DNA from 4 places in the Azospirillum sp. A23 genome. Region 4 is predicted to be linked to each of the others. Evidence: predicted binding sites of a transcription regulator. Region 4 holds the regulator's gene; each other region holds the start of a gene.
The links. The regulator LexA, encoded in region 4, represses DNA repair genes until DNA is damaged. The targets are predictions, from matches to a motif close to ATGTTCTANTTTGGTTC.

Region 1 (5,886 bases), on a different replicon from region 4:
CGGCCTCTTCGCTCAGCGTCTTCAGGTACGAGGCCTGGGCGCCGGTCATCGGCTCGTCGCCGGTGGTCCAGTCGTCGGGGTTCTTATCGCGGTTGGAATGATCGTCGCCGGTCTTCGGATTCTCGTGGCCGGCATGGTCGTGCCGGTCGGCTGCGTGATTATCGGCGGTGTGCTTGGTCGTCATGATCCGTACCTCATCAAAAAGGAACGTACCATGAACAATCCTGAAGGCGGGAGGTTCCCGCCTCAGCCCGAAAACCTCAGCCGTTCCGCCGCAGCAGGAAGACGCCCTGCTCGCCCAGCAGGTTGGCGAAGCCGGAATGGGCGTGGCTGGTCACCCGGCCGGCGCGGTTGATGATCCGCGTCTGCTCGATGGTGATGCCCATCTCCTCCGTTAGCACGACGAAGTCGCGCAGCGTGCAGAAATGGATGTTGGGCGTTTCCCACCACTGGTAGCCCAGCTTTTCCGTCACCGGCATGCGGCCGGTCAGCATCAGCTGCATGCGGACGCGCCAATAGCCGAAATTCGGCACCGACACGATGGCGCGCCGGCCGATGCGGCACAGCATCTCCAGCACGTCGCGCGGCTGCTTCATCGCCTGAAGCGTCTGGCCCAGGATGACGTAATCGAAGGCTTCCGCCGGATAGTCCTTCAGGTCGGTCTCGGCATCGCCCTGGATCACCGACAGCCCGTGCGCCACGCACTGGCGCACGCCGTCCATGCTGAGTTCGATGCCGCGCCCGTCGACATTCTTGGTATGGGACAGGTAATCCAGCAGGGCGCCGTCGCCGCAGCCGACGTCCAGCACGCGGCTGTTCGGCTCCACCATCTCGGCGATCAGCTTCAGGTCGTCGCGAATGTCCAGCATGGTCGGTCGTCCAGTCCCAATCCCACTCAGCGCGCGCGGCGGCGGACGGACAGGCCGCGATGCTCGGCGCAGCCCTCCAGGAAGCCGTGGATGACCTGATGGAACTCCGGCTCGTCCAGCAGGAAGGCGTCGTGGCCCTTGTCGGTCTCGATCTCGACGAAGCTGACATTTCCGGCGACGGCGTTCAGCGCATGCACGATGGCCCGCGATTCCGAGGTCGGGAACAGCCAGTCGCTGGAGAAGCTGGCAAGGCAGAAGCGCACCGGCGTGGTCTTGCCCCCCGGCCGGAAGGCGTTGGCCAGCGTGCCCCCGGCATCGGCGGCGAGGTCGAAATAATCCATCGCCCGCGTGATGTAGAGGTAGGAGTTGGCGTCGAACCGCTCGACGAAGGCCGCCCCCTGGTAGCGCAGGTAGCTTTCCACCTGGAAATCGGCGTCGAAGCCGTAGGTGATCGCCTTGCGGTCCTGCAAATTGCGGCCGAACTTGCGGTGCAGGGCCGTTTCCGACAGGTAGGTGATGTGGGCCGCCATGCGGGCGACGGCCAGACCGGCCTCCGGCCTGGTGCCTTCCAGCAGATAGTTGCCGCCCCGCCATTCCGGGTCGGCCATGATCGCCTGACGCCCGACCTCGTGGAAGGCGATGTTCTGCGCCGAATGGCGGGCGGCGGTGGCGATGGGCACCGCGGCGAACACCGATTCGGGATAGGCGACCGCCCATTGCAGCACCTGCATGCCGCCCATCGAGCCGCCGATGACGCAGAACAGCTTCTCGATGCCGAGATGCTCGACCAGCAGCTTCTGCGCCCGCACCATGTCGCCGATGGTCACCACCGGGAAGGACAGGCCATAGGGCTGGCCGGTGGCGGGATCGACGTCTTTCGGCCCGGTGCTGCCCAGGCAGCCGCCCAGCACGTTGGAGCAGATAACGAAATAGCGGTCGGTGTCCACCGGCTTGCCGGGGCCGACCAGCATCTCCCACCAGCCGGGCTTGCCGGTGACCGGATGCCTCTCCACCACGAAATGGTCGCCGGTCAGGGCGTGGCAGATGAAGATCGCGTTGGACTTGTCGGCGTTCAGCGTGCCGTAGGTCTGGTAGGCGATCTGGAAGCCGCCGATCTCCACCCCGCTGTCCAGCCGCATCGGCCGGTCGACCGCCAGACGCACGCGCTTGCCCGGCATGACCTGTTCATTGGAGGCGGGGGCGGAGGCGGGGGCATTGGGGGCGGAGCTGTCGAGGGCCGCGGACATCTCGTTTCGTGCCTTGTCGGAAGCCTTACGGCGTCTTGATGGAGACCGTCAGGGAGCTGTGGCGGAACGGGAGCGTATAGCTACGAAGCCGGCCTTCGGAGTGTCAATGTTTTCTTTGATTTCAGGACGCATGCGGACTACTACTAACCGGCTCTGCATTCGATGGTTTTTTGACCCATGGCTTCCGCCCGGACCCCGCTCGACGATTTGCGCCGCGAAATCGACCAGATCGACGACGCGATCCACGACCTGCTGATGCGCCGCGCCGCCGTGGTGGAGCGCATCGGGGCGGCCAAGGGCAATGGCGCGGCCGAAACCGGCGCCCAGCCCGTCTTCCTCCGCCCGGCGCGCGAGGCGACGATCCTGCGCCGCCTGATGGCCCGCCATGCCGGCACCTTCCCCGCCCAGGTCGTCGTCCGCATCTGGCGGGAGATGATCACCGCCTTCACCCGCATGCAGGGCCCCTTCGCCGTCGCCGTCTATGCGCCGGAGGACCGCCGCGGTTTCTGGGACGTGGCGCGCGACCATTTCGGCGGCTTCGTGCCGATGACCGCCGTCAACACCCCGGCCGCAGCGCTCCGCGCCGTGTCGGAAGGGACGGCGACCGTCGCCGTGGTGCCCTATCCGGCCGAGGACGATTCGGATCCCTGGTGGCGCTTCCTGGTGTCGGCCGACGCCGGCCGGCCGCAGGTGGTGGCGCGTCTGCCCTTCGGCGGGCGCGGCAATGCCCGCGGCGAGAACCGTGACGCGCTCGCCATCGCCGCCGTCCCGCACGAGCCGACCGGCGACGACCGCACCCTGCTCAGCATCGAGATCGGCGGCGACCTCAGCCGCGGCCGTCTGAAGGATTCGCTGGAGGCCTGCGGCCTGCCGCCGGTCGGCTTCTGCACCTGGCATCCGGCCGGCCATGCCACCGGGATGAGCGGCGGCGGCCCGTCGGTCCATCTGGTCGAGATCGCCGACTTCGTCGGCCAGGGCGACCCCCGCCTCGCCAAGCTGCTGGAACGCTCCGGCGACATCCCGGTGCGGGTCAATGTCGTCGGCGGCTATGCCGTGCCGCTCGCTCTGGGCTGATGTGCGCGAATGAGGCGAGCCGCCGGGGCGGCTCCTGCCTTATCCTGCCGGCCCTCCGTGAAACGATGGAACAGTGCCATCGGCACTGTTCCATCCTGTTCCACCCCATCCATGAACCGCCCATCCACCATCGTCGGAAGGTAAGCAGACCATGACCCAGCCGAACGGCCCGCAGCCGCGTCCGGGGATTCTCGACATCGCCGCCTATGTCGGCGGCGAGCATCAAGGTCATATCCGCCTCGCCTCCAACGAAGGGGCGCTTGGGCCGAGCCCGAAGGCGATGGAGGCCTATGCGGCGGCGGCCGGAACCCTGCACCGCTATCCGGACGGCGGCTCGGCGGCGCTGCGCGGCGCCATCGCCAAGCGCTTCAACCTGGATGCCGACCGCATCGTCTGCGGTGCCGGGTCGGACGAGATCATCAGCCTGCTGATCCGCTCCTATGCCGGGCCGGGCGACGAGGTGCTGTATTCGCAGTACGGCTTCCTGATGTACCCGATCGGCGCCAAGTCGGTCGGCGCCACCCCGGTGACGGCGCCCGAGGACGGGCTGACCGCCAGCGTCGACAACCTGCTGGCCCGCGTCACCCCGCGCACCCGTCTGGTCTTCCTCGCCAACCCGAACAACCCGACCGGCACCTATCTGCCGGCGTCGGAGGTGGCGCGGCTGCATGCCGGCCTGCCGCCGGACGTCATCCTGGTCATCGACGCGGCCTATGCCGAATACATGAACAAGGACGACTACACCGCCGGCGAGGAACTGGTGGAGCGGTTCCCCAACGTGGTGATGACCCGCACCTTCTCGAAGATCTTCGCGCTGGGCTCGCTGCGCATCGGCTGGTGCTACGGTCCGGCCGGGATCGTCGACGTGCTGAACCGGGTGCGCGGTCCCTTCAACGTGTCGAACGCCGCCCATGTCGCCGGCGTCGCCGCGGTGGAGGATGCCGAGTTCCTCGACCGCTCCCGCCGCCACAATGAGCAGTGGCGCGAGTGGTTCTCCGCCACCGTGCGGGAACTCGGCCTGACGGTGCATCCCAGCGTGACCAACTTCGTGCTGGTCGATTTCAAGGGCCAGCCCGCCGGCAAGGACAACGCCGAGGCCGCCCGCCAGTTCCTGAAGGCCCGCGGCATCCTGGTCCGCCAGATGCCGTCCTACGGCCTGCCGAGCTGCCTGCGCGTCACCATCGGCACCGAGCAGGAAATGCACGCGGTGGCCGACGCGCTGCGGGACTTCCTGAAGGCGTAACGGCTTCCCGACAGAGAAAAGCCCGCCGGAACGGCTGCTCCGGCGGGCTTTTTCATGTTTGCCTCAGCCCCGTTTCAACAGGAAATCGACCGTTTCCGGCCGGCCCGGCAGGTCGAGCTTCGCCTGCACCGGTTCGCAGCGGCTGACGATCCGGCCGCGGCGCAGCACGAACAGGCGGGCGGCGCGGGTGCGGATCGCCTCCACCGGGTTGCCGGCCTGGAGCACCACCAGATCGGCGTTGCAGCCGGGCTCCAGCCCGTAGCCGTCCAGATGCAGCAGCTTGGCAGGGTTCACCGTCACCGCGTCGAAAGCGGCCCTGATGCCGTCCTGGCCGGTCATCTGGCCGACATGCAGGCCCATATGCGCCACCTCCAGCATGTCGCCGGAGCCCAGCGGATACCAGGGGTCCATCACGCAGTCATGGCCGAAGGCGACGGTCAGCCCGGCGGCCATCAGTTCCGGCACGCGGGTCATGCCGCGGCGCTTGGGATAGGTGTCGTGGCGGCCCTGGAGGACGATGTTGATCAGCGGGTTGGCGATGACTCCCAGCCGCGCCTCCGCCATCAGCGGGATCAGCTTGGAGACGTAGTAATTGTCCATGGAATGCATGGAGGTCAGGTGCGACCCCGTCACCCGGCCATGCAGACCCAGCCGCTGCGTCTCGTAGGCCAGTGTCTCGACATGGCGGGACAGCGGATCGTCGCTCTCGTCGCAATGCATGTCGACCAGCAGCCCGCGCTCCGCCGCGATCTCGCAGAGCAGCCGGACGGAAGCCGCGCCATCGGCCATGGTGCGCTCGAAATGCGGGATGCCGCCGACCACGTCGACGCCCATGTCCAGCGCCCGCCGCAGCAGCTCCTCGGTGCCGGCCGAGCGCAGGACGCCGTCCTGCGGGAAGGCGACCAACTGCAAATCGAGATAGGGCGCGACGCGCTTCTTGACGTCCAGCAACGCTTCCACCGCCAGCAGGCGCGGATCGCAGACATCGACATGGCTGCGGATCGCCAGCAGGCCGCGCCCGACCGCCCAGTCGCAGTAGGCGAGCGCCCGCTCGACGATGGCTTCCTGCACCAGCTGCGGCTTCAGCTCGCCCCACAGTGCGATGCCCTCCAGCAGGGTGCCGCTCTGGTTCACCCTCGGCAGGCCGTAGCTGAGCGTGCTGTCCATGTGGAAGTGGGAATCGACGAAGGGCGGGCTGACCAGCCGGCCGGTGGCGTCGATCTCGCCAGCCGCCTCGCCGGCCAGATTGGCTTCGACCGCGGCGATGCGGCCGTCGCGGATGCCGATGTCGATGCCGCTGCGGCCATCCGGCAGGGTGGCGCGGCGCAGGATCAGATCGAACATCAGCGTTCTCCTTTGCGGTACGGGATCATCAGGGCGCGCGGGTAGGAGGCCCGGCGGGCCACCAGCACCAGCGCCAGGATGCTCAGCAGATAGGGCATCATCAGGAACA
Region 2 (5,886 bases), 170 kb from region 4:
GACGAGTCCTCCAAAACAGAAGACCCGACGGGAAAAAAGCTCGACGAGGCCCACAAGCAGGGCCAGTTCGCGATGACCCGCGAGGCCGCGAACTGGTTGATGGTCGCGGCGATGCTGGTGGTTCTGGTCTCCATCCTGCCTGGCACCTTGAAGGGGATGGTCTTCCGCCTGAACTATTATTTCGAGAACCTGGACCGCATCACCTTCGACCGGGCCGGGGTCGGGGCGCTGCTGTTCCGGGTGATGAGCGACGCCATGTGGGCGCTGTGGCTGCCCATCCTGCTGTTCGTGGTGGCCGGCGTCATGTCGACCATCGGGCAGACCGGCTTCCATGTCTCGTGGGAGCTGATCTCGCCGAAGTTCGGCAAGCTGAACCCGCTGCCCGGCCTGATGAACATGTTCAAGGCCAACCAGGGCGTGGAGCTGCTGAAGAGCATCGTCAAGCTGGGGGTGGTCGGCGGCGTCGCCTATATGGCTCTGGTGCCGATGTTCGGCGGCATCGAGGCCTATATCGGCATCGACATCGTCGCCATGCTGTTGCAGATGGACGGGCTTGCCCATCGCCTGCTGGTCTGGGTTCTCGTCGTCCTGACCTTCATCGCCGCCGGCGACTTCGTTTGGCAGAAGCAGCAGTTCGACAAGAAGATGAAGATGACCAAGCAGGAGGTGAAGGACGAGCACAAGCAGCAGGAAGGCGACCCCGTGGTCAAGGGCCGCATCCGGCAGATCCGGTTCGAACGCGCGCGCAAGCGCATGATGGCCGCGGTGCCGAACGCCGACGTGGTGGTCACCAACCCGACCCACTTTGCGGTTGCGCTGAAATACGATCCGACCCAGATGGGCGCGCCGATGGTGCTGGCGAAGGGCGTGGATCAGGTCGCCTTCAAGATTCGCGAGATCGCCGAATCGAACAATGTGCCGGTCATAGAAAACCCGCCCCTTGCCCGTGCGCTCTATGCCGCTTGCGATATCGACGCGGAAGTGCCATCCGAGCATTATCGGGCGGTCGCCGAAGTCATCACCTATGTCTTCAAGCTGAAAGGGCGGTCGCTGCGCAATTGATCCGGGTGCAACCGATATGGGCGCAACGGATCCGGCCTCGTGATGGTTGATGGGGCGGTTGACGGAGGCGGCTGGATCGGTTGGATCGGCCGGCCATCGCAGGTGGTGTGACGGGCAAGTCGGACCGGGGCATTTCCCGGCCGGACCGTGTGGGGTTTGGAGTATTGGTGGACGACACAACTTCCCTTTCCGACAGCGCGCGCAATGCAGTGAACCGCAAGACTTCGTCCCGCGGGGTGTCGATGCTGCTCCAATATGCGCTGGCGCCGGCCGGACTGCTGGTGCTGGCCGCCGGACTGCTGTTGGAGCGCGATGCGGTCGGCTGGCTGGGGGCGGCGCTGGTGGCCTTGGGCGTCGCCCTGCTGATCGCCCGCAGCGTGTCGGTGGTGCGGCGGTCGGCTCACATCGGCGCGCTTCTCGGCGGTGCGCTGGAAGGGATGCCGGCCGGACAGCTGGTCTGCGACGGAACGGACGATGTGGTGTTCGTCAACGCCGCCTTCCGCGAGCTGGCGGGCTGGCGCCGCGGCGAACGGCCGCTGGACGCCCTGGCCCGCCAATTCTCCGGCGACCCCGACAGCGCGCGCGAATTCCGCCGCCTGCGCGAACGGGTGAAGGCAGGGGGCGCCGCCTCGGCCGAGCTGGCGATCCCGGCGCTGGACGGCCACCCTCCGGAATGGCGCAAGGTGCAGGGCCAGCCGGTGGCCGGCTTCCCCGGCTCCGTCCACTGGCGGATCGAGGACATCACCGCCCGGCGAGAGCTGGAGCATGTCATGCTGCGCGAGCAGGCCAAGCTCGCCGACTTCATGGAGCATGCGCCGGTCGGCTTCTTCTCGGTCGATCAGAACGGCCATTTCCTGTTCGTGAACGCCACCCTGGCGCAATGGCTGGAGGCGGCCCCCGGCGACCTGACCGACGGTGAATCGCGGCTGCACGGCATCCTGGCGGCGCCGCCGGTTTCCGCCGCCCCCTATGACCTGTTCGACCATGGCGGCGGCGAGCAGCGCGGCGAGCTGACCATGGTGGGTCTGCGCGGCCGGCGGTTCCAGGTCGCGGTGGCGCAGAGCGTGGTGCATGCCGACGACGGCACCATTCACACGCGGTCAGTGGTGCGCGACCTGTCCCCGGAACGGGAGTGGCAGGAGGCGCTGCGCCAGTCCGAGCAGCGGTTCCAGCGCTTCTTCGAGGATGCGCCCATCGGCATCGCGCTCGTCGACGAGACCGGACAGCTGACCGAATGCAACGAGGCCTTCCTGGCGCTGATCGGCAGCGAGTCCGGCAGCGTCATCAACCGCCCGATGGCCGACCTGATCGTTCCGGTGGAGCGCGAGGCGGTGATCGCCCGGCTGCGGGCGGTGCAGGGCGGCGCCGACCCCGCCCACCCGCTGGAGGTCCGGCTGTCCGGTGGGCGCGAGTTGACCGCCCAGCTCTATGCCCGGCGCCTCGCCAACCCGGTGCGGACGGATGGCCGCGCGGATGGTGCCAGGGGCGATGGGGCGCGCGGCGACGGTGTCGGCCTGATCCTGCACTTCATCGACATGACCGAGCGCAAGAGCCTGGAGGCCCAGTTCGCCCAGTCGCAGAAGATGCAGGCGGTCGGCCAGCTGGCCGGCGGCGTGGCGCACGACTTCAACAACCTGCTGACGGCGATGATCGGCTTCTGCGACCTGCTGCTGCTGCGGCACAAGCCGGGCGACCAGTCCTTCAGCGACATCATGCAGATCAAGCAGAACGCCAACCGCGCCGCCAACCTCGTGCGGCAGTTGCTGGCCTTCTCGCGCCAGCAGACCCTGCAGCCGCGCGTCATCAACGTGACCGACGTGCTGGCGGAGCTGGCGAACCTGCTGCGCCGGCTGATCGGCGAGAACATCGAGCTGAAGATGATCCATGGCCGCGACCTGGGTCTGGTCAAGGTCGACCAGAACCAGCTGGAGCAGGTCATCATCAATCTGGTGGTCAATGCCCGCGACGCCATGGCCGGCGGCGGCAAGCTGATCGTCAACACCACCAACTACGTCGTCAGCCAGCCGGAACGGCGGGAGCACGAGACGGTGCCGGCCGGCAGCTATGTCTCCATCGAGGTGATCGACACCGGCTGCGGCATCGCGCGGGAGAATCTCCAGCGCATCTTCGAGCCCTTCTATACGACCAAGGAGGTCGGGTCGGGCACCGGGCTCGGCCTGTCGACGGTCTACGGCATCGTGCGGCAGACCGGCGGCTTCGTGCTGGTCGATTCGGCGGTGGGGGAGGGAACCACCTTCACCATCCTGCTGCCTCACCACCAGGGCGAGCTGCGGCCGGTCGATACGGCGGAGCCGCGCGAGCGGCGCGGCAGCGACCTGACCGGCACCGGCATCATCCTGCTGGTGGAGGACGAGGACGCGGTGCGCGTCTTCTCCGCCCGCGCGCTGCGCAACAAGGGCTATCAGGTGCTGGAAGCCAAGAACGGCGAGGCGGCCTTGCAGCAGATCGAGACCAACGGCGCCTCCATCGACCTGCTGATCACCGACGTGGTGATGCCGCAGATGGACGGCCCGACGCTGGCCCGCCATGTCCGCAGGCTGCGCCCGGAGATGCGGGTCATCTTCATCTCCGGCTACGCCGAGGACCGGCTGGGCGAGATCGACGGCGTCGAAGTCGCCCATTTCCTGCCCAAGCCCTTCTCGCTGAAGCAGCTGGCTTCCAAGGTGAAGGAGGTCATCCGCGACGGGCGTTAGGGGGGGCGGTGACGGGGGCTGGGAGGAGCGAATTCGTTCGCGAAAACGAGCCCGGATAACCCCGGTAAAATAGGAACGCACAGGCAACATCGGCGCTTGCAAACAAGAACGAAGAGAGTACATTCAGCTTCGTTGCAAGAGCGCCGACCGTGTGTTCTAAGAGAGGGGTACCGGGCATGTCGTCCGCACAGCTTCGTTTGGTCGAGAAGGATTCCATGGACAAGCAGAAGGCGCTCGATGCCGCCCTGAGCCAGATCGAACGCGCGTTCGGCAAGGGCTCGATCATGAAGCTCGGCGCCAAGGAGAACCTGGTCGAGACGGAGGTGATTTCCACCGGCTCGCTCGGTCTCGACATCGCGCTGGGCATCGGCGGCCTGCCGAAGGGCCGCATCGTCGAAATCTATGGGCCGGAAAGCTCGGGCAAGACCACGCTGGCCCTGCACGCCATCGCCCAGGCCCAGAAGGCCGGCGGCACCTGCGCCTTCGTCGATGCGGAGCACGCGCTCGACCCGTCCTATGCCCGCAAGCTGGGCGTCAACATCGACGAGCTGCTGATCTCCCAGCCGGATGCCGGCGAGCAGGCGCTGGAGATCGCCGACACGCTGGTGCGCTCCGGCGCCATCGACGTGCTGGTGGTCGACTCGGTCGCGGCGCTGGTGCCGCGCGCCGAACTGGAAGGCGAGATGGGCGACAGCCATGTCGGCCTGCACGCCCGCCTGATGAGCCAGGCCCTGCGCAAGCTGACGGGCTCGATCTCCAAGTCGAACTGCCTGGTGATCTTCATCAACCAGATCCGCCTGAAGATCGGCGTGATGTTCGGTAACCCGGAGACGACGACCGGCGGCAACGCGCTGAAGTTCTACGCCTCGGTCCGTCTCGACATCCGCCGCATCGGCGCGATCAAGGACCGCGACGCCGTCGTCGGCAACCAGACCCGCGTCAAGGTGGTGAAGAACAAGATGGCCCCGCCGTTCCGCGTGGTCGAGTTCGACATCATGTATGGCGAGGGCGTCTCGAAGGTCGGCGAGCTGCTCGACCTCGGCATCCAGGCCAGCGTGGTGGACAAGTCGGGTGCGTGGTTCAGCTATGACGGCACCCGCATCGGCCAGGGCCGCGAGAACGCCAAGACTTATCTGCGCAACAACCCGGAGATGGCCGACGCCATCGAGGCCAAGATCCGCGGCAACGCCGGTCTGGTCGCCGATGCGATGATGGGCACCCCGGAAGCCGACGGCGAAGCCTCCACGCCGGAGTGACGCCGAACGGTCATCTGTGACGAAAAGCCCCGCTTTCCGAAAGGAAAGCGGGGCTTTTCGCTTTGGGGTGTCGGCTGGCGAATACCCTCACCTACACATCCACCACCATATGCGGCCGGAACGCTCCCTCCAGCGTCAGCAGCAGGTGCAAATAGACCGCCACCTTGCGCGCGCGGTCGGTGTTGCGGGAGAGGCAGTCGCGCAGCTGTTCGGCCATCCGGGCGGTTTCCGCATCCTGCGCCGGCGCTGCCGCGGTGACGGCCTGGACGATGTGGTCGGGATCGACCGGGATCGGCGCCGCCGGATCCTTCAGCAGGGCCTCGGCCAGCGCCTCCTCGTCATGAGGAACCGACGGCGCCGCGCTCGGTTTGGCAGGGGTACTTCGGGACAGATGGTTGCGGAGGCTGTCCTTCAGCCGGCTGCGTTGCCGCTCGTCCAGCCCGTCGAACTGGTCGACCTCATCGAACAGCAGATCGTAGAGGCGGCGGCGCTGCGGGTTCGGCGGGTTCTGCTCGCGCCGCTCCTGCTCACGCTCCTGCTGTTCCCGCCGCGGGTTGCGGCGGTGGTTGCGGTCGGTGGCGCTGCCGGCCCGCTCGACGCCCGCGGTGGTGCGGACGCTGAATTCCGGTGGGCCGACACCGTGGACATTGCCGGACATGGACAGTCTCCCAGATGGCCGCCTCCCGGGGAACCGCCCCGTCAGCGATCAAGTCTGGCAGAGCCGGCGCTTCCTTCCAAGCCGAAGCGCCGGCCTATGACCATCAGTCGCCAGCGCCGGCCACCGCATTGTCGGCCGGTTGCGGCTTGTTCCTGCCGAATCCCAGCGTCGGGAAGACGTTGATCAGCGCGGTGAT
Region 3 (5,886 bases), 1.3 Mb from region 4:
TCAGCCAGCAGGCTATTGAGGACCGGCTGTTGCAGGGACAGGCTGAGGGGCCTTAGAGACCGTTTGAAAAGGGTTGGCTGTGCCGGCGTGATATGATTCAAACTTCGGATGTGGAGCGAAGCGACGCGCAGCCGAATGGCCAGGATCGAGAAGAAGACGAAGCGGTATTCGACGGACCTGACCGATGAGGAATGGTGTCTGATAGAGCCGCTGATGCCGCCGAAGGCCAACACCGGCCGTCCGCGGTCGGTGGACCTTCGGGAAATCTTGAATGCCTTGCGCTACTTGGCTCGGACGGGCTGTGGCTGGCGGCTTTTACCGAAGGACTTCCCACCGTGGCAGACGGTGTATTGGTGGTTTCGGCATCTCCTGCGGCGCTTGCTGTTTCAGACGATCCACGACGTGGCGTTGATGATCGACCGTGAACGGGCTGGACGCGAGGCCAGTCCGAGCGCCGGGGTTGTGGACAGCCAATCGGTGAAAGCTCCCGCCGCCACCGCGGAGCGTGGCTATGACGCGGGCAAGAAAATCAATGGGCGCAAGCGGCACATCGCGGTCGACACCGATGGCCGCCTGTTGATGGTGAACCTGACCAAGGCTGACATCTCCGACTCTGCCGGAGCCCAGAAAATTCTGGAGGCGATGCGCAAGCGTTGGCCGTGGATGAAGCATCTCTTCGCCGACAGCGCCTATGATCGCAAGAAGCTGATGGACAAGGCTGCCTTCCTCGACTTCACCATCGAGGTGGTCCGGCGAACCGACACAGAGCCAGGCTTCAAAGTCGTACCGCGGCGCTGGGTGGTCGAGCGGACCTTCGGATGGATGACCCGCTGGAGACGTCTGGTTCGAGACTATGAAGCCCGGATCGACGTCTCTGGCGGCATGATACAGCTCGCCATGGCGAGCCTGCTACTTCGGCGAGTTTGCCGGTGAAGCGGTTGTCAAACGGACTCTTATCCATCCCCTCAGTCGATCAGATCCTCGACCTCGCGGATGCGGCCATTGTCGATCATGAACTGAACCAGTTCCGGGCGCTGCTTGCCGAGCGTGCGGTGGCGTTGACGCACGGCGGCGATCAGCTCGCCGTTGCGGCCGAGACTGTCGTCGGCGAACTCGATCATGCGCAGGTTGGGCCAGGTCTGGGCCCGGATGGCGACCACCGCCCCCACCGCGTCGGCCGCCGGCAGTTCGGGGCGCGCCTGGGCCAGGATCATGGTCAGCGCCGCGGTGGACCGCGATACGCCGGCATGACAGTGGACCAGCAAATGGCGGCAGTCCACCGGTTCGGCCAGCAGGTCGCGGCCGAAGGCCAGGATGCGTTCCACATCCGACCGTTCCGGCGCGATCTGCCCCTGGGTCGGCTCGATGACGTCGTGGAAACGCAGTTCCAGCCGTTTATGCTCGCCATAGTCGCCGAACTCGCTCGGCTCCGTCATGTCGGGGTCGAGGATCGACAGCACATGGCTGACCTTGCCGCCGCCGAAATTGCAAAGCTCGCTGAGACCGCAGACCGTCAGGCCGAAAGGCACGAAATCGCTGGCCATCATTCTCTCGTTCGATTGCGGGGGAAGAAAATCGAAGGGATTTGCGGCCAGCATTTGGCACCGGGCGCCGCGGCCCCGTCAACCCGGCCGAAGCGGGGCCGGTCAAAGAATGTTGAACAGGTAGAGCAGGAGGATGGCGGGGATCGGAATGCCGACCAGCCACAGCAGGATGCCTCGCACGTACCCTCTCCTTCTTCCGTTGATGACGGGCGATGCGGCCGGACGCCGCCGGCCCTCTCACCCATCATCAACGGCGCAGCCGCCGGTTGGTTGCAGCCGCGCGAACGAGCGTCAGGCCTCCTCATCCCCCTCGTCGTCGGAAACAGCCGCCGGAGCATCGGCGTCGGTCGGCAGTGCCGGACGCGGACGGCGGGTCCGCAGCTTCTTCAGCAGCAGCGAGAAGGGCTTCAGCGCAGTGTCCATGATGGTCTGGTCACCCTCCAGCCGCGACAGCAGGAAGGCGCCGGCTTCGAGGGTAGAGACGCTGTCGCGCCGCGGCTCCTTGCGCGCCTGCCCATAGAGCGAGCGGAACTGCGGGTTCAGCACGATGCGGTGGCATTTCAGCAGCCAGGCATTGCGCCACCACAGGGTCTTGGCCTGGCTCCAGGTGCCGTCCAGGACGATGACGCCTTCCAGTTCCTCCAGGATCTCCGCACTGTCGCGCAGCGGCTGGCCGTTCCTGTCGACCACCCCCACCTCCGGCCGCGGAGCGCCGCCATCCTTCACCGGACCGAGATACAGCACGCCCCAGCGCTTGGGATCGACCTCCCGCCCCAGGATGCGCTTCAGGCCCGGCCAGCTCAACCCGACCTTCACCATCGAATTGGTGAATTGCAGATGGGCGATCTGGGCGGTGCCCAGATTTTCCCGCTTCTCCTGCGGATGCTGCAGGATCAGCAGGAAGACGCCGTTGTCGATCGGCTGCACTGCCTCACAAATGCACAGGTGATTAGGCTTTAGGCAGGTCGGGCAGGATTCGGGGGCGGTGGCGCTGTGCATGGGAGGTACGCATTCCTTGAAGGGGATTGGCCGCGAATATGGGTTGGAACGACGCGGAAGGGAACACATCTCACACCGAGGACGGCGCTGCTCACCGAAGAGCGATGGCCGCCACGGCGCGTACGACAGATCCCCTATCAAGACTCCCTCGTGTCATACCTGTTCATGTGGGTTCAAGTGGCTTCGTATAAACCGTTTGTAGAGACTTAGTCGTGTGTCATGGAACTCGTGTGACGCGCTTAACAGCTGGCCTGGAACTTGCGTAGTTATTATCCAGGCAAACAGGACGACGGGTGGGCCAGGACCGGCCTTAGTCAGGCTGATCCACGGTGCCATCCGGCGCTCAGAAGGAGACCTGCCATGCTGCCCGCCCACCTTGCCGACCGCCTGCTGAAGCAGCGCCGCGATGCCGACAGCGCGGAATTCGCCCGCCAGCTGCCGCTCTACGCCCCGATGGACGCGGATGACCCGCGCTGGATGACCGAGCCGGACGGGTCGGAGCAGCCCGGCCGCCGCGAGCCAGACTGGGCGACCGACTACTGACCGGCAGTCAGCCTGACGACGGCCGGTTTGCGGTGATCCGACAAACGACCCTGTCGGTTGTCGGACATCGGCCGCCCGGCCGGCCATAGCCCCGACTCGCGTCCTGCGGTCTGCCGAAGGCCGCTTCGATCCTCTTTCCCCACGTCGTGCCAGCCCTGCCCGTCCCAGGCGAGGGTCCAGCTGCCTGGACGCCCGCCCCGGCAGCGCTCCAGCATGACCGACCAGCGCGGCATTCCCAGCCCCGGCGGGCCTCCAGCCGGGCGTGGTGCCGCATCCCCCTCCTCATCCAGACTGGGAACGGCATCCAACCGCCAGCGGGTCACCGCGGCGCTGAGCCCTTCCGCCCACTCGCCTGCCATCCGCCCACCCGCCATCCGCCGGTTACGCCCGTCCGATGCGCCGGCGCTCGCGTCCAGCAGGAAGCCGGTCACCCCAGACGACTCGGCGGCAAGCTGCAGCCGCCGGCTGGCGGCCAATTCCAGCCCTCCCAACTCGCCCAGCACCGCCGACAGGGTGGAGCAGCGCAGCGCCTCCTCCATCGCCCACAGCGCATCGACTGGCCGCACCGCCCGCACCGCGACCAGCCGGTCGGGCGTCAGCCCATAGGCCGCCAGTCCCGGGGCGTACAGGTCGCGCCCGCGCAGGATCCACAGCACCGGCCTTTTCGGGGTCGCCAGCCGGGCCAACAGCGCCACGGCGAATCCGGTGCCCGCCCCCGGGTCGTCCGCCGCCACCGCATGCAGGCAGCCCAGCGGCAGCCCACCGTCGGGCAGATGGCCGTCGACCGAGTCGATGCCGAACGCCAGGGTCCGCCCCCCTTCCCCGCCCGCTCCCTCGATCCGCCGGATGCGTGCGCGCAGGTCGGCCAGCAATCCGGCACGGTCGCGCGGCGCCGCATCCGCAGATGGGGGGGAGGACAACGGCACATGCATGACTCGGCTCCGCTCGACAGGTATATGTTCCTTATATGTTCTATCATGAACGCGCGTCGAGGGGGAGTCTGCGACTCCTGTCTTGTTTTCGGGCCGCCTGTCCTGAAGTCAGCCGTCGCTGGGATCAGTTGGCGATTGGCGCCGCGCCGATCTTGCCGCGCGGGGCGGCCTTGATGGTCGGGCCGGCATTGTCGACGGGCTTCGCCAGGGTGGTGGAGGTGCCGCGGGTGCCGCGCGGCGTGTTGCCCTTCAGGCTCAGCAGATGCAGCCGGACATAGGCAGTGGAGCCGCCGACCTTCACCGCAACCCAGTCGCTGTTGCGCACCCGGCCCAGCGTGGTGACCGCCTGACCCGACCCAAGCGTGGCGATGACGCCCGAGCCGCCCGCCGGCTGGGCATAGGCCGGCGTCGGCTTGTCCACCTGCCACTCCCCATAGATCGGCTCAAGCCCGGTTCCGGTATCGGGCGCGGTCCGCACGGTCGGCGGATTGGGGGTCCGCTGGTACGGCATGCAGCCGGGAACCATCAGCGTGGCCAGGGCCACTATCAAGGGAAGGGTACGCAGACGCCGGATCATCGCTCACCTTGAGATGGAACGGTGCTTTGCAGGAACGGGACGAACGGAGAGGGTAAACGGGTGGGTTGTGGACCTTCGGCGCGACCATACAGGAGGCAGCCCCCTCTTCGCCACCGCAGCGCAGCCGGATTCGCTATGCGCTTTTTGAGGCGCACCTCCCGGTCTTGAAAAATTATCTCAAATCCGATCTTTTCCGGCGCCGTACCGCGCAGGAGTCCCAGGCCGCCCCGCGTATCTTGACCATCACGACGGCACCTTACGGGGGCATCCGGCCATGATCTCCTCCCTCGGCAGTTCCAACAGCACGGCGACGCTTCAGAAATTCTTCTCCAAGGCGGACGCCAACAGCGACTCGTCGCTGTCCAAGGACGAGTTGCTGGGTGCGCTCGGCGGCACCTCGGCTGCCTCCGACAGTGGAAAGCTGTCGTCCGCCGTCGACGGCCTGATCGGCAGCCTGGACAGCGACAGCAACGGCTCGCTCAGCACGACCGAGTTCAGTTCCTTCGCCAGCCAGTTCGACTATGGCAGCAGCAGCGCCCTGCTGGCGGCGCAGGAGCAGGCGAGCGCGATGCAGCAGCAGTTCGCCCAGAACCTTTATTCCAGCCTGGACAGCGACAGCAGCGGCGGCATCAGCGCCGACGAGCTGACGTCCGTTTTGACCTCCGCCGGCCAGTCGAGCACCGATGCCGCGTCGCTGTTCAGCAGCCTCGACAGCGACGAGGACGGGTCGATTTCCCAGGACGAGTTGAGCAGCGCGCTGAAACAGGCCGACGCCAACCGCCCGCCGCCCCCGCCGCCCGCCAATGACACAGGCACTTCCGGCGCTTCGGACAGCGGCAGCACGTCCTCGACCGCGTCCTCCAGTTCGGCATACTCCAGTTCCGCGGCTTCAAGCTCGGCGTCTTCAAGCTCGGCAGCCGGCGGCACGACCGGCTACGACCCGCTGGACACCAACAAGGACGGCTATGTGTCGGAACAGGAACGGATGGCCGCCTATGGCGGCACGCAGCAGCAGACGGGTGGCGTCACGTCCAACCGCCTCAGCGGCGACATGCTGCGGACATTGATGCAGGGCATCAACGAGGTTGCCGCGTAGCCTTGTGGGTTCGGATGCGCGGCACGGGGAAAGGCGGTCGGCGGGTGGCGCCGGCCGCCTTTTCTTTTGCCCGACTTTCTCCGCCCGACTTTCTCCGAATGCCGTCAAACCGCCCGGCTGTGCCGTCCGGCGCCCTTTGACAGGTGGGTGTCGAAGCGGGCGGCGACGATGCGCATCAACGGACGGGCGCTCTCC
Region 4 (5,886 bases):
CGTCGCAGCATTGACCGTCTACGACATGTGCAAGGCGGTGGACCGCGGCATGACCGTCACCGACGTGCGTCTGTTGCACAAGGCCGGCGGCAAGAGCGGCAAGTGGGGCGCGTCCTCCTCCACCGGAGCCTGACGCCATGATCTCCGTCGCCGAGGCGCGTGCCCGCATCCTGTCGGCCTTCACCGCCCTCCCGGCGGAGACCGTCGCCCTGCCCGACGCTCTCGGCCGTGTGCTGGCCGAACCGGTGGTCGCCCGGCTGACCCAGCCGCCCTTCAACGCCGCCGCCATGGATGGCTGGGCCCTGCGTGCCGCCGACATCGCCGCCGCGACCGCCGAGGCCCCCGTCCCGCTGCGCCGCATCGGCGAATCCGCCGCCGGCCACGCCTTCACCGGCAGCGTCGGCGCGGGTGAGGCGGTGCGCATCTTCACCGGCGCTCCCCTGCCCGATGGTGCCGACGCCGTGGTGATGCAGGAGGATTGCAGCGTCGACGAGGCCACCGTGCGGATCGGCCGCGCCGTGGCCGCCGGCCGCTTCGTCCGCGAGGCTGGCTTCGACTTCACGGCCGGTCAGGAGCTTCTGCCGAAGGGACGGCGCCTGACCGCGCGCGACATCGCGCTGGCCGCCGGCGGCAACGTGCCGTGGCTGTCGGTCCACCGCCGGCCGCGCATCGCCGTCCTCGCCACCGGCGATGAGATCGCCCTGCCCGGCGACCCGCTGGGTCCGAGCCAGATCGTCAGCACCAATGCGCTCGGCCTCTGCGCCCTGGTGACCGCCCAGGGCGGGCTCGCCCATAATCTTGGCGTCGCCAAGGACACGCCGGAAAGTGTGGCGGCCCTGGCGAAGGGAGCCGCCGGCTGCGACCTGCTGGTCACCACCGGCGGGGCGGCGCATGGCGATTACGACCTCGTGCGCGATGTGCTGGCCGAACGCGGCGTGGCGCTGGAGGTGCAGACGGTGGCGATGCGTCCGGGCAAGGCACTGATGTTCGGCCGTGCCGGGTCGGTGCCGCTGCTTGGCCTGCCCGGCAACCCGGTGTCCACCGGCGTCACGGCGCTCCTGTTCCTCCGCCCGATCCTGCGCGTGCTGCAGGGCCTGCCGCCGGAGGACGACCGCGTGCCGCTGCGCGCCCGCCTGACCGGCGCGCTGAGGGCCAACGACCGGCGCGAGGAATATCTGCGCGCCACCCTCGCCGCCGGCCCGGACGGTGTCCTGACCGTCACGCCCTTCGCCCGGCAGGACAGCGCCATCACCACCCTGTACGCCCAGGCCGATTGCCTGATCCCCCGCCCGCCCAATGCCGACCCGGAGCCGGCCGGCGCCATGGTGACCGTGCTTCCTTTGACGGATGGGGTGCTCAGCATTTAGACTTGAACAGAGCGCCAGGACATGGCGCTTGGACGAAGACTGGAACAGGTGAACATCACCCGGAAAACTGTTTCACAGCGTTCCAAATGTTCCACACAAGTTCTAAAAGAAGCCGATGGGGGGCTTGACGCGCAGCAGGAACCAAACTAGAACATGGAGCAACGTTTAGTTTTTGTTCCATCTTCAGTCTGGCCGAGGCCGGGAGGCATCCATGCTCACGCGCAAGCAGCACGAATTGCTGCTGTTCATCCACGAACGGCTTGGCCAGGGCGGTGTCTCGCCGTCGTTCGACGAGATGAAGGACGCCCTGGGCCTGAAGTCCAAGTCGGGTATCCATCGCCTGATCACCGGGCTCGAGGAGCGCGGGTTCATCCGCCGCCTGCCCCACCGGGCCCGTGCGCTGGAGGTTCTGCGCCTTCCCGAGGGTCTCGACGCCTCCCGCAACCGGACCGCGGCTGCCAAGCCGAAGTTCCAGCCCAACGTCATCAAGGGCGATTTCGCCTTCGCCGGCCGCGATACCGCTCCACCCGCCCCGACCCCGGCCGCCGCGAACGAGACGGTCCAGCTCCCGCTCTATGGCCGGATCGCCGCCGGAACGCCCATCGAGGCTCTGCGCGACAACAGCGCCTTCGTCGACGTCCCCGCTTCCATGCTGACCGGTGGCGACCATTACGCCCTGGAGGTTTCCGGCGACTCGATGATCGAGGCCGGCATCCTCGATCACGACACCATCGTCATCCAGCGCTGCGATGCGGCGGAGAACGGCACGATTGTCGTCGCTTTGGTGGACGAGGGCGAAGTGACACTGAAGCGCCTGCGCCGCAAGGGCAACACCATCGCCCTGGAACCCGCCAACGCCGCCTATGAGACCCGCATCTTCGGTGCCGACCGCGTCCGCGTACAGGGCAAGCTGGTCGGTCTCGTGCGCAAGTACTGAGCTTTTCCTGCCCGACCGCCGATCCTCTCCTCCGTCCCCGCGGCGGATGGGATCGGTGAGGTCCAAGCTCCTCTCACTTTCCTCCGGTCCAGGGCCGATCTCCCCGCAGCCCGCGCACCGTCTCCACCGTCACCCCCTCGGCGGTCACCGTCAGCGCATGCGCGCCTTCATGGCGCAGGGTCCAGCGGTCCACCACCAGGTCCGCCCGGCAGCGCCGCGCCACCTCGGCCGTCACCACCGCATCGACCGCCCCGCAGTCTTCGTCCAGCGCATCCGGCAGCCGCGGCAAAGCCACCGTCTTTCCCCGTACCCGGTACAGGCAGCCAAGCGCGTCGCAATCCAGCGAGCGCCCTCCCCCGCTCCATCCCCCGTCGGCCGGCCAGGCATCGGCCACCGACCGCTCGCCATCGCGCTCCCGCCAGGTTTCGGTCATCCGCCCGCCGCCCTTGACCGACGCGCTGAGCCGCCCATCCGGCAGCCTGACCGCCATCACCGTCCCGTCGCCGGCCACCAGCACATCCGGCCGCACCGCCAGCATCGGCGAGGCCAGCCCCGCCAGGACCGGCAGCATTCCCAGCCAACGCCACCACCGCGTCCACAGGCACAGCCAGATCCCTCCCATCACCAGCAGGGCGAACCCGTCCGCCGGCATCGCCCGCACGGTCAGCGAGGCCCAGGGGAGACGGCCGAAGAACTCCGCCGTCCAGATCACCGCCCGGTCGCCCCAGTTCATGGCGATCAGCGCCGGCGCCTCCAGTCCGAAGGGCAGCAGCGCGTAGGCGATCAGGCTCCACGGCATGACCCAGAAGGACGTGATGGGAATGGCGATCAGGTTCGACAGCACGCCATAGAAGGCGATCTGCTGGAAATGGAAGAGCGAAAAGGGCAAGGTCGCCAGCGTCGCCACCACGCTGGTCAGCAGAATCCCGCCGACATAGAACAACCCGCGCACGATCCATCCCGCATCGCGCCGCCATTCCGCCAGCCTGACGCTGCCCTTCTCGAAAGCGGCGATCAGCGCCACCACAGCGGCGAAGGACATCTGGAAGCTCGGCCCCAGCATGCCCTCCGGGTCCATCGCCATGGTGACCAGCCCGGCGAAGGCGACCAGCCGCATGCTCAGCGGGTGGCGGTCCAGCATGATCGCCCCCATCACCATGCCGGTCATCAGCACCGACCGCACCGTCGGCAGCGGCGCCCCGACCAGCAGCGTGTAGGCGAGCGCCGACAGGATGCCGAACAGGGCCGCGATCTTCTTGATCGGCCAGCGCAGCGCGATATAGGGCACCGCCGCCAGCAACGCCCGCACGACATAGAACAGGATGCCGGCGGCGATGCCGACATGAAGGCCGGAGATCGACAGCAGATGCGCCAGCCCGCTGTTGCGGAAGTCGTCCATCGTCGCTTCCGGGATGCCGAACTCCTCGCCGTTCAGCAGCGCCGTGGTGACGCTCGCCTCCACCGGATCGCCGATGGCAACCACCACCCGCTCGGCAATCGCGCCGCGCGCCTTCTCGAAGGCGACGGCGACCGTGCTCCACCCCGTCACCGGCGGCGCCTCGACCAGTTCCGGCGCACCGGTGGCAAAGCCCGTACCGCCCAGCCCCATGAACCAGGCCCGCCGCTGGAAGTCGAAGGCACCGGGTTCGGCCGGCGCCTGCGGCGGCAGCAGCGTCGCCCGCAGCCGCACCACCGATCCGGGCGCCGGTGCCGGGAAGCGGTCCGACAGGCGGACGCGCACGGCGGCCGGCGTCCGTTCCGGCGCCAGCTTGCCGATGCTCACGTCCCGCAGGGTGATCCGTGTCGCGCCCGGCCGCCGCTCCACCGCCATCACCCGGCCGGTGACGGTCGCACCGGCGATGCTGCGGCTCAGCACCGGTGCCGCCATGCGGATGGTGTGCGCCTGCGCCACCAGGAACCCCGCCGCCAGCATCAAGAGCGCCATCGCCACGCCGGCCATGGCGAACCATCGCCGCAGCGCCAGCACCAGCACCGTGCAGCCGCCGACCGCCGCCGCGCCGATCCACCAGTCGGGCTCCTGCCGCAGCCCGAAATAGAACGACACACCGGCCCCAAAAGCGACGGGCAGCCACAGCACCCAGCGCTCACCCTCCGCCTCCGCGAGCGCCACGAGTCGCCCGCCGATGCGCGCCAGCAGTCGCCGCCAACGTCCGCCGAGTGTCGCGGGACCGTCGGTTTCCTCCTCCGGCCAGCCGGCGGCCGTCACCGGTAACGGATTCCAGGCGCAGCGATGCCATCTGCGAGCCCCTCAACGACCGTCCATGCGCGCATCGCATTGCCTCCAAGCCAGGTGGCTGTGTTAAACCACGGTGTCGAACCACCGGCGCATCATACCAGCGCCGAACCGGAAATTGAGAGACCGATGACCGTCGTCACCCGCTTCGCTCCGTCGCCGACCGGCTTTCTGCACATCGGCGGTGGCCGCACCGCCCTGTTCAACTGGCTGTACGCCCGCAACACCGGTGGCAAGTTCCTGCTGCGGATCGAAGACACCGACCGGCAACGGTCCACCGACGCGGCGGTGGACGCCATCATCGACGGGCTGAAGTGGCTGGGTCTGGATTGGGACGGCGACGTCGTCAGCCAGTTCGAGCGCAAGGACCGCCATGCCGAGGTCGCGTACCAGATGCTGGCCGCCGGCAAGGCCTATCGCTGCTATTGCAGCCCGGAAGAGCTGGAAGAGATGCGCGCCGCCCAGAAGGCCGCCGGCCAGCCGATGCGCTACGATGGCCGCTGGCGTGACCGTCCCGAGTCCGATGCCCCTCCGGGCGTGGCACCGGTGATCCGGCTGAAGGCGCCGCAGGAAGGCCAGACCGTCCTGAACGACCTCGTTCAGGGCGAGGTGACGGTGCAGAACGCCCAGCTCGACGACCTGATCCTGCTGCGCGCCGACGGCACGCCGACCTATCTGCTGGCGGTGGTGGTGGACGACCACGACATGGGCGTCACCCACGTCATCCGCGGCGACGACCATCTGACCAACACCTTCCGCCAGATCCAGATCTTCAACTCCATGGGCTGGGACCTGCCGCGTTTCGGCCATATCCCGCTCATCCACGGGCCGGACGGCGCCAAGCTGTCCAAGCGCCATGGCGCGCTTGGCGTCGATGCCTACCGCGACATGGGCTATCTGCCGGAGGCGGTCCGCAACTATCTGCTGCGGCTCGGCTGGTCGCATGGCGACGACGAGATCATCTCGACCGAGCAGTCGATCGAGTGGTTCAACCTGGAGAGCATCGGCCGGTCGGCGTCGCGTTTCGACTTCGCCAAGCTGGAGAATCTGAACGCCCATTACATGCGCCTGGCCGACGATTCCCGCCTGATCGGCCTGATCGCTCCGCGGTTGGAAACCGATCTCGGCCGCAGCCTGTCCGAGGCGGAACGCGACCTTCTGACGCGGGCGATGAACGGGCTGAAGCAGCGCGCCCGCACCGTCGTCGATCTGGCTCAGAGCGCACGCTTCTACGTTGCGCCGCAGCCGCTCAGCTATGACGAAAAAGCAACCGCTCTGCTGGATGAAAAGGGCCGCAACCTGTTGAAGGAGCTGGCGGCCGCCTTCGC

Region 1: the regulator LexA is predicted to act here: its motif matches at 2,223-2,239, upstream of pheA (chorismate mutase).
Region 2: the regulator LexA is predicted to act here: its motif matches at 3,883-3,899, upstream of recA (recombinase RecA).
Region 3: the regulator LexA is predicted to act here: its motif matches at 4,043-4,059, upstream of ABNQ40_RS17915 (ImuA family protein).

What each region holds. Positions count from the first base shown of each region.
Region 1 covers NZ_CP170666.1:988,289-994,174, reverse strand. Annotated here, with positions in the region: gene ABNQ40_RS13390 (DUF3072 domain-containing protein) at 1-184, opposite strand, end outside; gene metW (methionine biosynthesis protein MetW) at 261-869, opposite strand; gene ABNQ40_RS13380 (homoserine O-acetyltransferase) at 896-2,116, opposite strand; gene pheA (chorismate mutase) at 2,294-3,190, shown strand; gene hisC (histidinol-phosphate transaminase) at 3,342-4,433, shown strand; gene ABNQ40_RS13365 (amidohydrolase family protein) at 4,497-5,777, opposite strand; gene ABNQ40_RS13360 (ABC transporter permease) at 5,777-5,886, opposite strand, start outside.
Region 2 covers NZ_CP170667.1:1,604,390-1,610,275, reverse strand. Annotated here, with positions in the region: gene flhB (flagellar biosynthesis protein FlhB) at 1-1,062, shown strand, start outside; gene ABNQ40_RS24955 (PAS domain-containing sensor histidine kinase) at 1,230-3,776, shown strand; gene recA (recombinase RecA) at 3,953-5,032, shown strand; gene ABNQ40_RS24945 (hypothetical protein) at 5,124-5,690, opposite strand; gene ABNQ40_RS24940 (glycosyltransferase family 2 protein) at 5,794-5,886, opposite strand, start outside.
Region 3 covers NZ_CP170667.1:115,508-121,393, reverse strand. Annotated here, with positions in the region: gene ABNQ40_RS17940 (2OG-Fe(II) oxygenase) at 1-19, shown strand, start outside; gene ABNQ40_RS17935 (IS5 family transposase) at 109-933, shown strand; gene ABNQ40_RS17930 (tyrosine phosphatase family protein) at 966-1,547, opposite strand; gene ABNQ40_RS17925 (tRNA-uridine aminocarboxypropyltransferase) at 1,836-2,543, opposite strand; gene ABNQ40_RS17920 (hypothetical protein) at 2,904-3,086, shown strand; gene ABNQ40_RS17915 (ImuA family protein) at 3,080-4,018, opposite strand; gene ABNQ40_RS17910 (SH3 domain-containing protein) at 4,143-4,529, opposite strand; gene ABNQ40_RS17905 (EF-hand domain-containing protein) at 4,870-5,691, shown strand; gene hemN (oxygen-independent coproporphyrinogen III oxidase) at 5,796-5,886, opposite strand, start outside.
Region 4 covers NZ_CP170667.1:1,436,041-1,441,926, forward strand. Annotated here, with positions in the region: gene moaC (cyclic pyranopterin monophosphate synthase MoaC) at 1-133, shown strand, start outside; gene glp (gephyrin-like molybdotransferase Glp) at 138-1,367, shown strand; gene lexA (transcriptional repressor LexA) at 1,579-2,304, shown strand; gene ABNQ40_RS24180 (ComEC/Rec2 family competence protein) at 2,378-4,531, opposite strand; gene gltX (glutamate--tRNA ligase) at 4,688-5,886, shown strand, end outside.